DNA from 3 places in the Halomonas sp. RT37 genome. Region 1 is predicted to be linked to each of the others. Evidence: predicted binding sites of a transcription regulator. Region 1 holds the regulator's gene; each other region holds the start of a gene.

Region 1 (4,275 bases):
GGCATCACGCAGCGATGGTTCCCAGTAGGGGTTGGGCAGACAGCGGGCATCGAACACGATGTCTGCATCCGGCGGCACGCCACGCTTGAAGCCGAAGGACTCCACGGTCAGGCTCAACTGGCCGCTGCGGTGGTCGGCGACCTGTTCGGCGATGCGCGAACGCAGTTCGTGTACCGACAGGCGAGAGCTGTCGATGACCAGATCGGCCAGGTCTCGAATGCCCGAAAGGGCCTTCTGTTCGGACTCGATGGCTTCCGCCAGGGTCATGTCGCTATCACGGGTCAGCGGGTGACGGCGCCGCGTGTGGGAATAACGCTCGAGCAGAATTCGCGCATCACTGGTCAGGTAGACCACCTGGCAGTCGATCGGACTCTGCTTGAGGGACGCCAGCTGGGCGGGGAAGCGTTCCAGCGCCTCAGGCAGGTTGCGGGCGTCGACGCTGACGGCGATACGGCGGGAATGACCGTTTTCCAGCTCGTCCACCAAGGCGCCCAGCAAGGTCGCGGGAAGGTTGTCGATGGCGTAGAACCCCAGGTCCTCCAGGGCCTGAAGGGCCACGGACTTTCCCGAGCCGGAGCGACCACTGATGATCACGAGCTGCATGTCCTGTCTCCTTGGGCAGGCGTCCATTGCTGATGGCCTAGGCAAGGCCGCGATCAGGAGGGAGTGTCGTCCCCTGGCGCCTGTTGGCGGATGGCTTCCTGCAGGCGCTCGTGAAGCTCGCGCTGGGAGCTGGCGTGGCGCAGACGGTGACGTGTGTCGGCGTCGTTCATGACGCCAGCGACCTGGCCGAGCAGGGCAAGATGGGCGTCGTCGGCCTCTTCCGGCACCAGCAGCACGAACACCAGATCGACGGGCTCACCATCGATGGCATCGAAGTCGACAGGTTCCGCGAGTTTGAGGAAGCCGGAGATGGGCGCCTTGCAGTGGGGGTTGCGGGCATGGGGAATGGCGACGCCATTGCCGATGCCGGTACTGCCCAGGCGCTCACGTCCGATCAGCCGACTGAAGACCTCCTGGCTGTCCAGGCTCGGGGTGTTCTGCGCAATGAAGGTGCTGAAAAACTCCAGCACCCTCTTCTTGCTGCCTCCCGGGACATCGAACAATGTGCGCTCGGGAGGGAGAATGGCTTCCAATGTCATGAGAGTCAGCGAATTCCGGCGCCTTGGGCGCGGGCTTGGGATTTTTCCTTGTGCTTGACCAGCTGGCGGTCCAGCTTGTCGGCAAGGGCGTCGATAGCAGCATACATGTCGCCGTCCTGCGCTTCGGCATGCAGGTCGGCACCGGCGGCGTGAAGGGTGCAGGCGGCCAGCTGGCGTTCCTTTTCCACCGAGAGGGTCACCTGGACGTTGGTGATGTTGTCGTAGTGGCGCTCCACACGGGTGAGCTTCTCTTGTACGTAGTCACGCAGGGGATCGGTCAATTCGACGTGGTGGCCGGTGATGTTGACTTGCATGACAGGCTCCTTGCTCTTTCGGGTGGTGGCTTGATTGTAACCCTTTTTCCGATCCTGCAAACCCCCTCGACGCTACGCAGAAAGACGCAGATGTCATGCGAAATTTCAAGTGCTTGCGCTTTCCCGATAACTAGGCTAGCGACGCCGCAGCGCAAGGCCTCAGCGCAGTCGCTTGCGCTCGCTGGAAGACGGAATATTCATGGCTTCCCGGTACTTTGCCACGGTGCGTCTGGCGACATTGACGCCGTCTTCCGCCAGCAATTCCACCAGTTTGCTGTCCGACAGAGGTTTGCGGGCAGGTTCCTTTTGAATCAACGATTTGATCATGGCGCGGATGGCGGTACTGGAATGGGCGTCGCCATCCTGGCCGACCTGGCTCGAGAAAAAATACTTCAACTCGAACACGCCGCGAGGCGTGTGCACGAACTTCTGGGTGGTCACGCGGGAGATGGTGGACTCGTGCATCTCCACCTTGTCTGCGATATCGGCCAGCACCAACGGTTTCATGGCCGCTTCTCCCTGCTCGAGGAAGTCGATCTGACGCACCATGATTTCCCGGCCGACCTTCAGCAAGGTGTCGTTGCGGCTGGACAGACTCTTGATCAGCCAGCGCGCCTCCTGCAGGTGGTCCTTGAGGAACTGGTTGTCCTGGCTCTTGTCCGCGCGCCGAATCAGCGCAGCGTAGTCGGGCTGGATGCGCAGTCGGGGCATTGCATCCGGGTTGAGTTCAACGCGCCAGCCCTCTTCGGTGTGGCGTACCACCAGGTCGGGTATGACGTAGTCGTTATCGCTGTCACCGAACTGGCTGCCGGGACGTGGGTCGAGGCTCCGGATCAGCTCGATGACGCTGTCGAGTTGGTCGTCATCGAGTCCTAGTCGGCGCTTCAGCAGACGTCGGTCGCCGCTGGCCAGCGCCTCGAGAAACTGTCTTACCAGTCGTCCGGCCTGGGGCAGCAGGACGGTATCGCGAGGCAGGCTATCCAGTTGCAGCATCAGACACTCGCGCAGGTCGCGGGCGAACACTCCGGTCGGTTCGAACTGTTGCAGCCGAACCAGCACCGCCTCCACCTCTGCGAGGGGAGGGGGGCGACGACCGTCTTGCTCGAGCCCCTGGGCAATGTCATCCAGTGTCTGCTCGAGATAGCCGTCGGCGTTGACCGCGTCGAGCAGGCTCTCGGCGATCAGGCGCTCCTGGTCGCTGACGTCGAGCATCGCCAGTTGCCAGCTCAGGTGGCTGTGCAGTGACTGGGAGCTTGCCTGGCGCTCGAAATCCGGCGCCTCGCCACTGCCGGCGGGGGTGGTGCCCAGGTCCTGGTAGGTGTCGGACCAGTCGCTGTCCACACTGAGTTCCGAGGGAATCTGATCCGCCCAGTCATCTTCCACGGCTTCCCTGGTCTGCTGTTCGCCGAACTCGTCCTCGAGTTCGAGCATGGGGTTGGCCTCCAGCGCCTGCTGGACCTCCTGGCGCAGGTCCAGGGTCGAAAGCTGCAGCAGGCCGATCGCCTGTTGCAGTTGCGGGGTCATGGTCAGCTGGGTACCGATGCGCAGCTGCAGTGACGCCTTGAGGGCCATGGGTCGGGATCCACCAGTGTTGTCGAAAGGCTTTACCCTAACGACGAGTCATCAGACATGCAAGCATCTTGCCAAGTTGGTGTTTTTTGACCTGTGGGAGGGAGTGTAAAGGTCGATGTGGAACAACTTGGTAGGGGGGAGGTGCTTCTTTCGAGGGAGGCCCTGTGTGCAAGGTGAGGCCGACCCTTTCGGGGCCGGCGGTTGAATGCTGATGCTGGCAAGTGTTGCGGCCGCTTGATGCGACTGCGACTGCGGCTGTCGGGCGGCCCTGCGGTCTAGAGGCGGAAGTTCTCGCCCAGGTAGACCTCCTTGACGCGCTGGTTGGCGAGGATGGACTCGGCGCTGCCCTCGGCGATGATCTGGCCGTCGCCGACGATGTAGGCACGATCGCAGATATCGAGGGTCTCGCGCACGTTGTGATCGGTGATCAGGACGCCGATATCGCGGGCCTTGAGTTGACGAATGATGGACTTGATCTCGCCCACCGAGATCGGGTCGACCCCGGCGAAGGGTTCATCGAGCAGGATAAAGGCCGGCTCGGTGGCCAGGGCGCGAGCGATCTCGACCCGGCGCCGCTCCCCGCCGGACAGGCTCATGCCGGGGTTGTCACGAATATGGCTGACGTGGAAATCCTCGAGGAGTTGCTCGAGACGTGCTTCTCGGCCCTCGCGGTCGAGGTCCTTGCGGGTCTCGAGGATCGCCATGATGTTGTCGGCCACCGACAGCTTGCGAAAGATCGAAGCCTCCTGAGGCAGGTAGCCGATACCGGCCAGCGCGCGCTGGTGCATGGCCGCGCGGCTCAGGTCCCGATCATCGATGCTGATGCTGCCGGCGTCGGCTCTGACCAGGCCGACGATCATGTAGAAGGAGGTGGTCTTGCCGGCCCCGTTGGGGCCCAGCAGACCGACGATGCTGCCCTGCTCGATCGACAGGCTGATGTCCTGGACGACGCGACGCTTCTTGTAGCTCTTGGCCAGATGGCGAGCGTGGAGAGTCTTCATCAGTTTCCTTGGCTTTCCGGCTCGAGGGTCATGCGAATGCGCTGCTCGCCCTGGACGCCCTGGGCGCTGGAGCGGGCCTGGACCACGCGGCGATCGAGGAAGTACTCCAGATAGGCACCGTCGAAGGTGTCATTGGCCTTGTGCAGCTCAGCCTGGTCGATCAGCTCCATGCGGCGTTCGGCCACGTGGTAGATCACCTTGCGGCCCCAGCCCTTGACCACCGGTTCTTCCGGGGATGGCTTCTGC
Region 2 (4,275 bases), 1.3 Mb from region 1:
GCCGTAGTCCATCACGTTGGTGGCGGACAGGCCCCCGCCGTACAACCAGCCCTTGTAGAAGCTCGCAATGGCGATGACGTCGGGGATGTAGACGTTCCTGGAGAAGGCGAAGGCTTCCTCCATGCGCGCGCGCACGAAGTTGAGCCGCTCCATGTTGAGTGGCGCCCCGGCCGCCAGATCGCCGTCGATATTGATGGCACAGGGCACCCCTCCGACCATGTAGTTGGGGTGGGGGTTCTTGCCGCCGAACACGGTGTGGACCTTGACGATCTCCTTCTGCAGGTCCAGCGCCTCGAGATAGTGAGCGGTCGCCATCAGGTCCGCCTCCGGCGACAGCCGATAGGCGGGGTTGTCCCAGTAGCCGTTCTTGAAAAGCCCAAGCTGCCCCGACTCGATAAAGGTCTTCAGGCGATTCTGGACGTCGCGAAAATAGCCCGGCGACGACAGCGGATGGTTGGGGCCGGTCAACTGCTGCAGTTGCGAGGTCGCCCGCGGGTCGGCCCTCAGCGCATTGACCGGGTTGACCCAGTCCAGCGCGTGCAGGTGGTAGAAGTGCACCACGTGGTCATGCCACTGCAGCACCTTGGCCATCATCTCGCGGATCAGGTGGGCGTTGCGCGGGATGCGGATGTCGAGAGCGTCCTCCACCGCGCGCACCGACGCCAGCGCATGACAGCCGGTGCAGACGCCGCAGATGCGCTCGACAAAAGCCCAGGCGTCGCGCGGGTCACGGCCCTTGAGGATGACCTCGAGCCCGCGCCACATGGTGCCGGTGGACACCGCGTTGCGGATGATGTTGTTGTCATCTACGTTGACCTCGCAGCGCATATGCCCCTCGATGCGGGTCACCGGGTCGACGACGATACGCCGTCCGCTTCTGTCCAGATTGAACCCGTTAGGGGTGTTGATCTGCGTCATCAGGCTTCCTCCCTGTTGGCTGACGACTGGCGCTTGACCTGCGCCCGTTTCAAGGCGCTGACGGCAGCGTGGACCGCCACCGCACCGCCCACCCCGGTGGCTACAACGCCGCCGATCTGGTCGGCGTTGGCCTCGATGCCGAACTGGTGCACGTCCTGCAGCCGGGCGTACCAGGAGCCCTTGTCCCAGAAGCCGTCTTCGGAGCAGCCGATACAGCCGTGGCCGGCCTGGATCGGGAAGCTCACGCCCTCGTTCCAGCGGATGGTCGAACAGGCGTTGTAGGTGGTCGGGCCCTTGCAGCCCACCTTGTACAGGCAGTAGCCGCGACGGGCGCCCTCGTCATCGAAGGACTCGACGAACTGGCCGGCGTCGAAGTGTGGCCGGCGGTAGCACTTGTCGTGGATGCGCTGGGAATAGAACATCTTGGGCCGGCCGGTGCGGTCGAGCTCCGGCAGCCGGTCGAAGGTCAGCATATAGGTGATGACCCCGGTCATGACCTCGGCGATCGGCGGACAGCCCGGTACCTTGATGATCGGCTTGTCGGTGATGACCTTGTGCACCGGAGTCGCCCGGGTGGGGTTGGGGCGCGCCGCCTGGACACAGCCGTGGCTTGCACAGGAGCCCCAGGAGATCACCGCCTTGGCGTGCTCTGCGGTCTCGCGCAGCTGGTCGACGAAGGGCCGCCCACCGACGATGCAGAACATGCCGTCCTCGTTGAGCGGCGGGTTGCCCTCCACCGCCAGGATGTAGTTGCCCTTGTAGCGCTCGATGGTGTCGGCCAGGGCGGCCTCGGCCTGATGCCCCGCCGCCGCCATCAGGGTGTCGTCGTAGTCCAGCGAGATCATCGACAGCACCACGTCCTTGACCAGCGGATGGGCCGAGCGGATGAACGACTCCGAGCAGCAGGTGCACTCGAGCCCGTGCACCCAGATCACCGGCGTGCGCGGCTTGGTCTCCATGGCGTGGGCAATTTTGGCGGTGTAGGCAGGCCCGAGCCCCAGCGCCGCCGCCGTCAGTGAACAGAACTTCAGAAATGAGCGACGCGTGACCCCCTGTCGCCGCATCACGTCGTAGAAGGTTTCGATGGGCTCCATCGGCAACGACTCCCCTGTCGTGGTCCTGGATCTCGCCACCGGCGTGATCCCCTGATCTGGAGGCGGCCTGCCCTCGTTACACCCAAGGCCAGAAGCCGACACGAGGCTTGCACGAAAAGCCATCCAGATCGCCTGTTGTTGTTTCCCTAAACTACAGGGCAAGGCCCGTGCCAGATTGCGGGGAGTACGTCTTTTCAAACACTTGGCGCACTTGATGACCACATGGCGGTAGCGCCCTTTCCAGCCACCTCCGTCACGCCAGCACAGAACTCGCGCTACACGGCACACAGGTGGTAGCCGGCTTTCCAGCGCACTGCGCTGGCGTCGCCCTGGCCGCCCCGGGCCACTAGCAGAGCCATCATCGGGGCCATCGCCAGGGCCGGCATCGGGGCCATTGCCGCAACCCAAGCGCTTGACAACAAGCCGGCAATCCGTAGAATACGGCGCCATCCAAAGGCTACGTAGCTCAGTTGGTTAGAGCACATCACTCATAATGATGGGGTCCCCTGTTCGAGTCAGGGCGTAGCCACCAGATACCGAAAGGCCCGCCGATCACCGATCGACGGGCCTTTTCGTTGTGCCTTCCAATGCAACGGTTCAACACCGACGCAACAACGACAGAGCGCCTGGCGGTTGCCCGCCAGGCGCTCTGTTATCGTCGTTTCAGTCTTTCAGCAAGCGTGCTGCGAGCGCTCGCCCTACACCAGTTCGGCACTGTTGAAGAAGGCAGTCAGCGCACGGGTCAGGTGTTCCACGTCCTGGCTGCCGGCGGTCTCGCGGATAGAGTGCATCGCCCACTGGGGCACCCCCACGTCCAGCGTCGGCACGCCAAGCTCCGTTGCGGTGATGGGGCCGATGGTGCTGCCGCAGCCCATGTCCGCCCGGGTAATAAAGGTCTGCACCGGCACCTCTACCTTCTCGCACAGATCACGGAACATCGCCGCCGTGGTGCTGTTGGTGGCGTAGCGCTGGTTGGCGTTGGTCTTGATCACCGGGCCTGCGTTGAGGCTCGGTCCGTGCTGGGCGTCGTGCTTGTCCTTGAAGTTCGGGTGCAGCGCGTGGGCGTTGTCGCAGGAGATCATCCGCGAGGACTGGATCAGGCGGATATAGCCTTCCTCGGTGCCCTCGCCCACCTGGCCATTCACCCGCTTGAGCACGTCGGCGAGGAACGGGCCCTGGGCGCCACAGGCGCTGGCGCTACCCACTTCTTCGTGGTCATTGGCGACCAGCACCATGCCCTGTTCGCCGTCGGCGTCGAGCATCGCTTCCAGGCCAATAAAGCAGGACAGCAGGTTGTCCAGGCGGGCGCTGGCGATCAGTTCCTTGCCCACGCCCACCAGCGACGGCGGCTGCAGATCATAGAAGCCCAGCTCGAAGTCCAGCACCTTCACCCCGGTCAGACCGTGCTCCTGCTCCAGCCAGGCCAGCAGCAGGCGATCGAGGTCGTCGTCCTTGCCGCCCTGCAGCACCACCGGCGCCATCTGGGTCTGGGCATTCATCGCCTTGCCGTCGTTGGCTTCACGATCCAGGTGGATGGCCAGGCTCGGGATGATGGCGATGGCCTCGGCGACGTTGAGCAGCACGCCCTCGACCCGCCCATCGGCGTGACGGACATGCAGACGCCCGGCCAGGCCCAGGTCACGGTCGAACCAGGGCGCGAGCAGTGCCCCGCCGTAGACCTGCACGCCAAGCTGCAGCCAGCCCGCCGAGGTCTGGCCGGCGTGGGTCTTCAGCCTGAGATTGGGGCTGTCGGTATGGGCGCCGACCATGCGCAGACTGGTGACCGGCTGGCCCTTCGGCAGGTTGACGGCGATAATCGAAGAATCGTTGCGGGTCACGTAGAAGCGGTCACCGGGAACCAAATCCCAGCTATCGGTCTCCAACAGACGACGGTAGCCGGCGTCCTCGAGCCGCTGAGCCATGTTCGCGGTGGCGTGCCAAGGGCTGGGGGAACGGTGAAGAAACTCAAGCAGCCGACTGAGCCTTTTGGCGCATCCGGCATCATCCTTTGGCAAGCACTCCTGTGACATGGGCGTCCTCTGTTGCATGATAGTGTGGTTCAAGGATTGACCCTAAATGTCGCACAACGGCAAGGGTCAAGGATTGACATCAAGCTGCTACAATGCGAATCCGGTCCAAGGGACCCGCCGACCGAGTCGGTGTCAGACCGACGAGTGTACACGAATCCTGGAGTGCTTCATTGATGAGCCTGATTGAGTCTGCGGGTCGCGCCCTGGCGCTGTCCCTGCTGATCGCGGCCCCT
Region 3 (4,275 bases), 1.6 Mb from region 1:
CCAGGTCGGCGACGACCGTCTCGATACCTTGTTGCTCGAACCAGTCGCGTTGCTCGGCGCTACGGATCATGGCGCGAATCGGATGTCCCTGGCGGTGGGCGATGGCGCAGACCTGGCGGCCGATCTGGCCGTTGGCACCTATCACGAGTGTGGTCATGTCGGCCTCCTTGTCGATACCTGGAAATAACCATGGCGTCGATGGGGAAGACTTTCAACGGGGGAGACTTTCAATGGGGAGGCGAATCGATGGCGACGCCGCCCGCAGGCCAGTACCCTGTGCGTCTTTCCCTCACCCACCCGCTCAGGAGCAGCGATGAATCCTCAGGACCTGGAACGCCTGGTTACCTTGCCGATGCCTTTCGGCAAGCATCAAGGCACCTTGATCGCCGATCTGCCCGGGCCTTACCTGGCGTGGTTTGCCCGGGTCGGGTTTCCCCCCGGAGAGATCGGACGCCTGCTGGCGCTGATGCACGAGATCGACCACAACGGCCTGAGCGACCTGCTGGAGCCGTTGCGACGCCGCGGCTGAGCGGCGCCACCTGGCGGGGAGAACCGGTCGCCGTCGTCAGACAGCGTCCTTGTCGGTCGAGGTCAGACAGCATCCTTGTCGGTCGAGGTCAGACAGCATCCTTGTCGGTCTCGCCGGTACGGATACGAATGACTTGTTCAAGGGGAGTGACGAAGATCTTGCCATCACCGATCTTGCCAGTGTTGGCGACCTGGACGATGGCTTCGATGACCTGCTCGGTCATGCCGTCGTCGACCGCCACCTCAAGCTTCACCTTGGGCAGAAAGTCGACCACGTACTCGGCTCCCCGGTACAGCTCGGTGTGGCCCTTCTGACGGCCAAAGCCCTTCACTTCAGTGACGGTGATGCCCTGAACACCGATCTCGGAGAGCGACTCGCGGACGTCGTCGAGCTTGAATGGCTTGATAATCGCGGTCACCAGTTTCATGGCGGGTTCCTCATCCTGTCCGTGTGGGGGCGGCGTCGGTCGTGCCTGGCGCCAACCCGTTGGCGGCGCGCCGTTGCGCCTGTCCTGACTAGTGTGACAAAGCATACCCCTGGCGAACAGCAATAAAAAAGGCCCCCGAAGGGGCCAGGAGGAGCACGCCAGCTCACTGGTGTCGCGGGTAAGCTCAGGCTTACTTCTTGGCGACGTTAAACTCGGGGTAGGCTTCGAGACCACATTCGGCCAGGTCGACGCCTTCGTATTCTTCTTCTTCGCTGACACGCACACCCATGATTGCCTTGATGATCAGCCACACGACCAGGCTAGCGATGAAGACCCAGGCGAAGATGCCGATGATGCCGAGCATCTGGGCGCCGAAGGTGGCGTCGGCGTTGTTCAGCGGGACCGCCAGGACACCCCAGATACCGGCCACACCGTGGGCGGAGATGGCACCGACCGGATCGTCCAGGCGCAGCTTGTCGAGGACCACGATGGCGACCACCACCAGGACACCGCCGACTGCACCGATCAGGGTGGCGCCGAGGGCCGTGGAGGACAGCGGGTCGGCGGTGATGGAGACCAGGCCAGCGATGGCGCCGTTCAGGGCCATGGTCAGGTCAGCCTTGCGGAACCAGATCTTGGCCAGGATCAGCGCGGCGATGACACCCCCGGCGGCGGCAGCGTTGGTGTTCACCAGCACCTGGGCCATGTTGTTGGCGGAAGACACGTCGGAGAGCTTGAGCTCGGAGCCGCCGTTGAAGCCGAACCATCCCAGCCACAGGACGAAGGTACCCAGGGTCGCCAGCGGCATGTTGGCACCGGGAATGGCGTAGATGGCGCCGTTCTTGCCGTACTTGCCCTTGCGCGGACCGAGCACCAGCACACCGGCCAGGGCTGCAGCGGCACCCGCCATGTGGACAATGCCGGAACCTGCGTAGTCGGAGAAGCCTGCTTCGGACAACCAGCCGCCGCCCCAGGTCCAGTAGCCGGAGACCGGATAGATCACGGCGGTCATGACCACGGCGAAGGCCAGGAAGGCCCACAGCTTCATGCGCTCGGCGACAGCGCCGGAGACGATCGACATGGCGGTGGCCACGAACACGACCTGGAAGAAGAAGTCGGCGCGGGCCGAGTAGTAGGGTGCGTCTTCACCACCTGCCAGCACCGCATCGACGCTGTTTTCGGCGCCGATCAAGAAGCCGAGGTTGGGGATGAAGCCGCCGGCGTCGGAGGAGTACATCAGGGCGTAGCCCACCAGCAGATACATGGTGCAGGCGACCGCGAACAGCACGATGTTCTTGGTCAGAATCTCGGCGGTGTTCTTGGCCCGGACCAGGCCGGCCTCGAGCATGGCAAAACCGGCGGCCATCCACATGACCAGGGCGCCGCAGATAAGGAAGTAGAAGGTGTCCAGCGCGTAGCTGAGTTCACTGATATCGACCATGGAAGTGTCTCGCTATATTTTTATCGGAAGTCGGGTCAGGGGACGGGGATCAGACCGCGTCGGAGCCGCGCTCGCCGGTGCGAATGCGGATGACGTCTTCCAGCGGCGTGACGAACACCTTGCCGTCACCGATCTTGCCGCTGTTGGCCGCGTTGCAGATGGCTTCCAGCACGCTGTCCAGTCGGGCCTCGTCGATCGCAACCTCGACTTTCACCTTGGGCAGAAAGTCGACGACATACTCGGCGCCGCGGTATAGCTCGGTGTGGCCCTTCTGGCGGCCGAAGCCCTTGACCTCGGTCACGGTGATGCCCTGGACGCCGTTGTCGGCCAGCGCCTCGCGGACGTCGTCCAGCTTGAAGGGCTTGATGATGGCGGTGATCAGTTTCATGGCATGGCTCCCTACGTGCATAAGGTGGCGGCTTGTTTCCGCTCGGTGCATGGATATCTATGCATAGCGATATACGTGCCATAAATTTGGCAAAAGCTTTGTTTACAATGGCTTGTGGTTGTTTTGGAAAGCAAGAGACGAAAAACACCCGCGAGTTTGCGGCACTGCATCAAAGTTAATGCACTGTTTTGGTGCTGGCGCGCATTGGTGGTGCGTCATTGGCGAGCATGCTGTGTCGGGTCGCGTGCCGGGGCGCGTGTAGGTATCAGGGAGTCGCCAATGCGCCGGGCGCCAATGGGCAAGGGCCACGAAGCATGCGTTGGGCGCCCGGCTTGCGTATCCTGTCGGCAACGGAGTTCCCATCGACGTTTCAAGGAGAGCCATCATGGTCAGTCAGGATCGCATCAGCCGTTTGGCACAGCAGATCGGCGAGCGCTTGCAGGGCGCCTCCCAGGCCCCGGAAGACATCCAGAAGGGGGTCCAGCAGGTGGTGCGTGGCGCCTTCGATCGTCTCGAACTGGTGTCACGCGAGGATTTCGACATCCTCATGGACGTATTGCAGCGCACCCGCTCCCGGGTCGAGGCGCTGGAAAAGCAGGTAGCGGCGCTGGAGAGCCTGGTCGAGGAACGTGCAGCGCCCGCTGGCGAAGCGACCGCGGCGCCTGCCGTGGCCGAGGAAGCCGCCGAGGTACCGGTGCCGCCGGTGCCGGAACAGGGCAAGCAGGACGAGGCGTCGAGCGGTTCAGCCGACAAGCCCTCCGCCTGAGGCTTCGGACGCAGAGCGTCACAAGATATGCCGGCCCGCCCTGGCGGGGGGCTGGCATGGGGCGCCGGTGAGGTGGGCGTGCTCTACTGGTCATGAGCCTTCCGTCAGGCAGGGAGCCCATGACGCTTGCCATCATTGCCACCCGTGCGGGACTGGGGCTGGACGCCCCCGAGGTGCAGGTCGAGGTACACCTGGCCAACGGCCTGCCGGGCATGACCCTGGTCGGCCTGCCCGAGACCGCAGTGCGCGAAAGCCGCGAACGGGTGCGCAGCGCCCTCGCCACCTGCGGCCTCGACTACCCGCTACGCCGCATTACCCTGAATCTTGCTCCCGCCGATCTGCCCAAGGAGGGTGGACGCTTCGATTTGCCCATCGCGTTGGGTCTGCTGGTGGCTTCCGGCCAGTTGCCCGCCGCCGCACTGGAGGGTGTCGAGTGTGCCGGCGAACTGGCCCTCGATGGCCGGTTGCGGCCGGTAGCCGGCATGCTGCCCTTCGCCATGGCCACCCGTCAGGCTGGGCGGCGCCTGATCCTGCCCGAGGCCAACGCCGATGAGGCGGCCCTGGTCAATGGACTGGAGGTGCTGCCGGCGGCGCACCTGCTCGACGTCGTCGCCCACCTGGTCGGGCGCATTCCCCTCGTTGCTCACCTACCCGTCGCACCGCCGCAAGACGGGCCTGCGGCGCTGGATCTGTGCGATGTGCGTGGCCAGTATCAGGCCCGGCG

The links. The regulator sigma-54, encoded in region 1, starts transcription at its own class of promoters, with help from an activator protein. The targets are predictions, from matches to a motif close to TGGCACNNNNNTTGCTNT.
Region 2: NFG58_RS13245 (hydrogenase small subunit) is a predicted target of sigma-54. The motif match lies at 2,168-2,185, and genes of this name have one in related genera.
Region 3: NFG58_RS00540 (P-II family nitrogen regulator) is a predicted target of sigma-54. The motif match lies at 2,849-2,866, and genes of this name have one in related genera.

What each region holds. Positions count from the first base shown of each region.
Region 1 covers NZ_CP098827.1:1,719,215-1,723,489, forward strand. The annotation lists gene rapZ (RNase adapter RapZ) at 1-603, opposite strand, end outside; gene ptsN (PTS IIA-like nitrogen regulatory protein PtsN) at 657-1,142, opposite strand; gene raiA (ribosome-associated translation inhibitor RaiA) at 1,148-1,456, opposite strand; gene NFG58_RS07460 (RNA polymerase factor sigma-54) at 1,616-3,028, opposite strand; gene lptB (LPS export ABC transporter ATP-binding protein) at 3,304-4,029, opposite strand; gene lptA (lipopolysaccharide transport periplasmic protein LptA) at 4,029-4,275, opposite strand, start outside.
Region 2 covers NZ_CP098827.1:3,060,368-3,064,642, forward strand. The annotation lists gene NFG58_RS13240 (nickel-dependent hydrogenase large subunit) at 1-918, opposite strand, end outside; gene NFG58_RS13245 (hydrogenase small subunit) at 918-2,012, opposite strand; tRNA gene NFG58_RS13250 (tRNA-Met) at 2,468-2,544, shown strand; gene NFG58_RS13255 (M18 family aminopeptidase) at 2,711-4,042, opposite strand; gene NFG58_RS13260 (carboxy terminal-processing peptidase) at 4,216-4,275, shown strand, end outside.
Region 3 covers NZ_CP098827.1:119,437-123,711, forward strand. The annotation lists gene NFG58_RS00520 (SDR family oxidoreductase) at 1-157, opposite strand, end outside; gene NFG58_RS00525 (DUF3820 family protein) at 314-529, shown strand; gene glnK (P-II family nitrogen regulator) at 618-956, opposite strand; gene NFG58_RS00535 (ammonium transporter) at 1,147-2,397, opposite strand; gene NFG58_RS00540 (P-II family nitrogen regulator) at 2,447-2,785, opposite strand; gene NFG58_RS00545 (accessory factor UbiK family protein) at 3,171-3,551, shown strand; gene NFG58_RS00550 (YifB family Mg chelatase-like AAA ATPase) at 3,671-4,275, shown strand, end outside.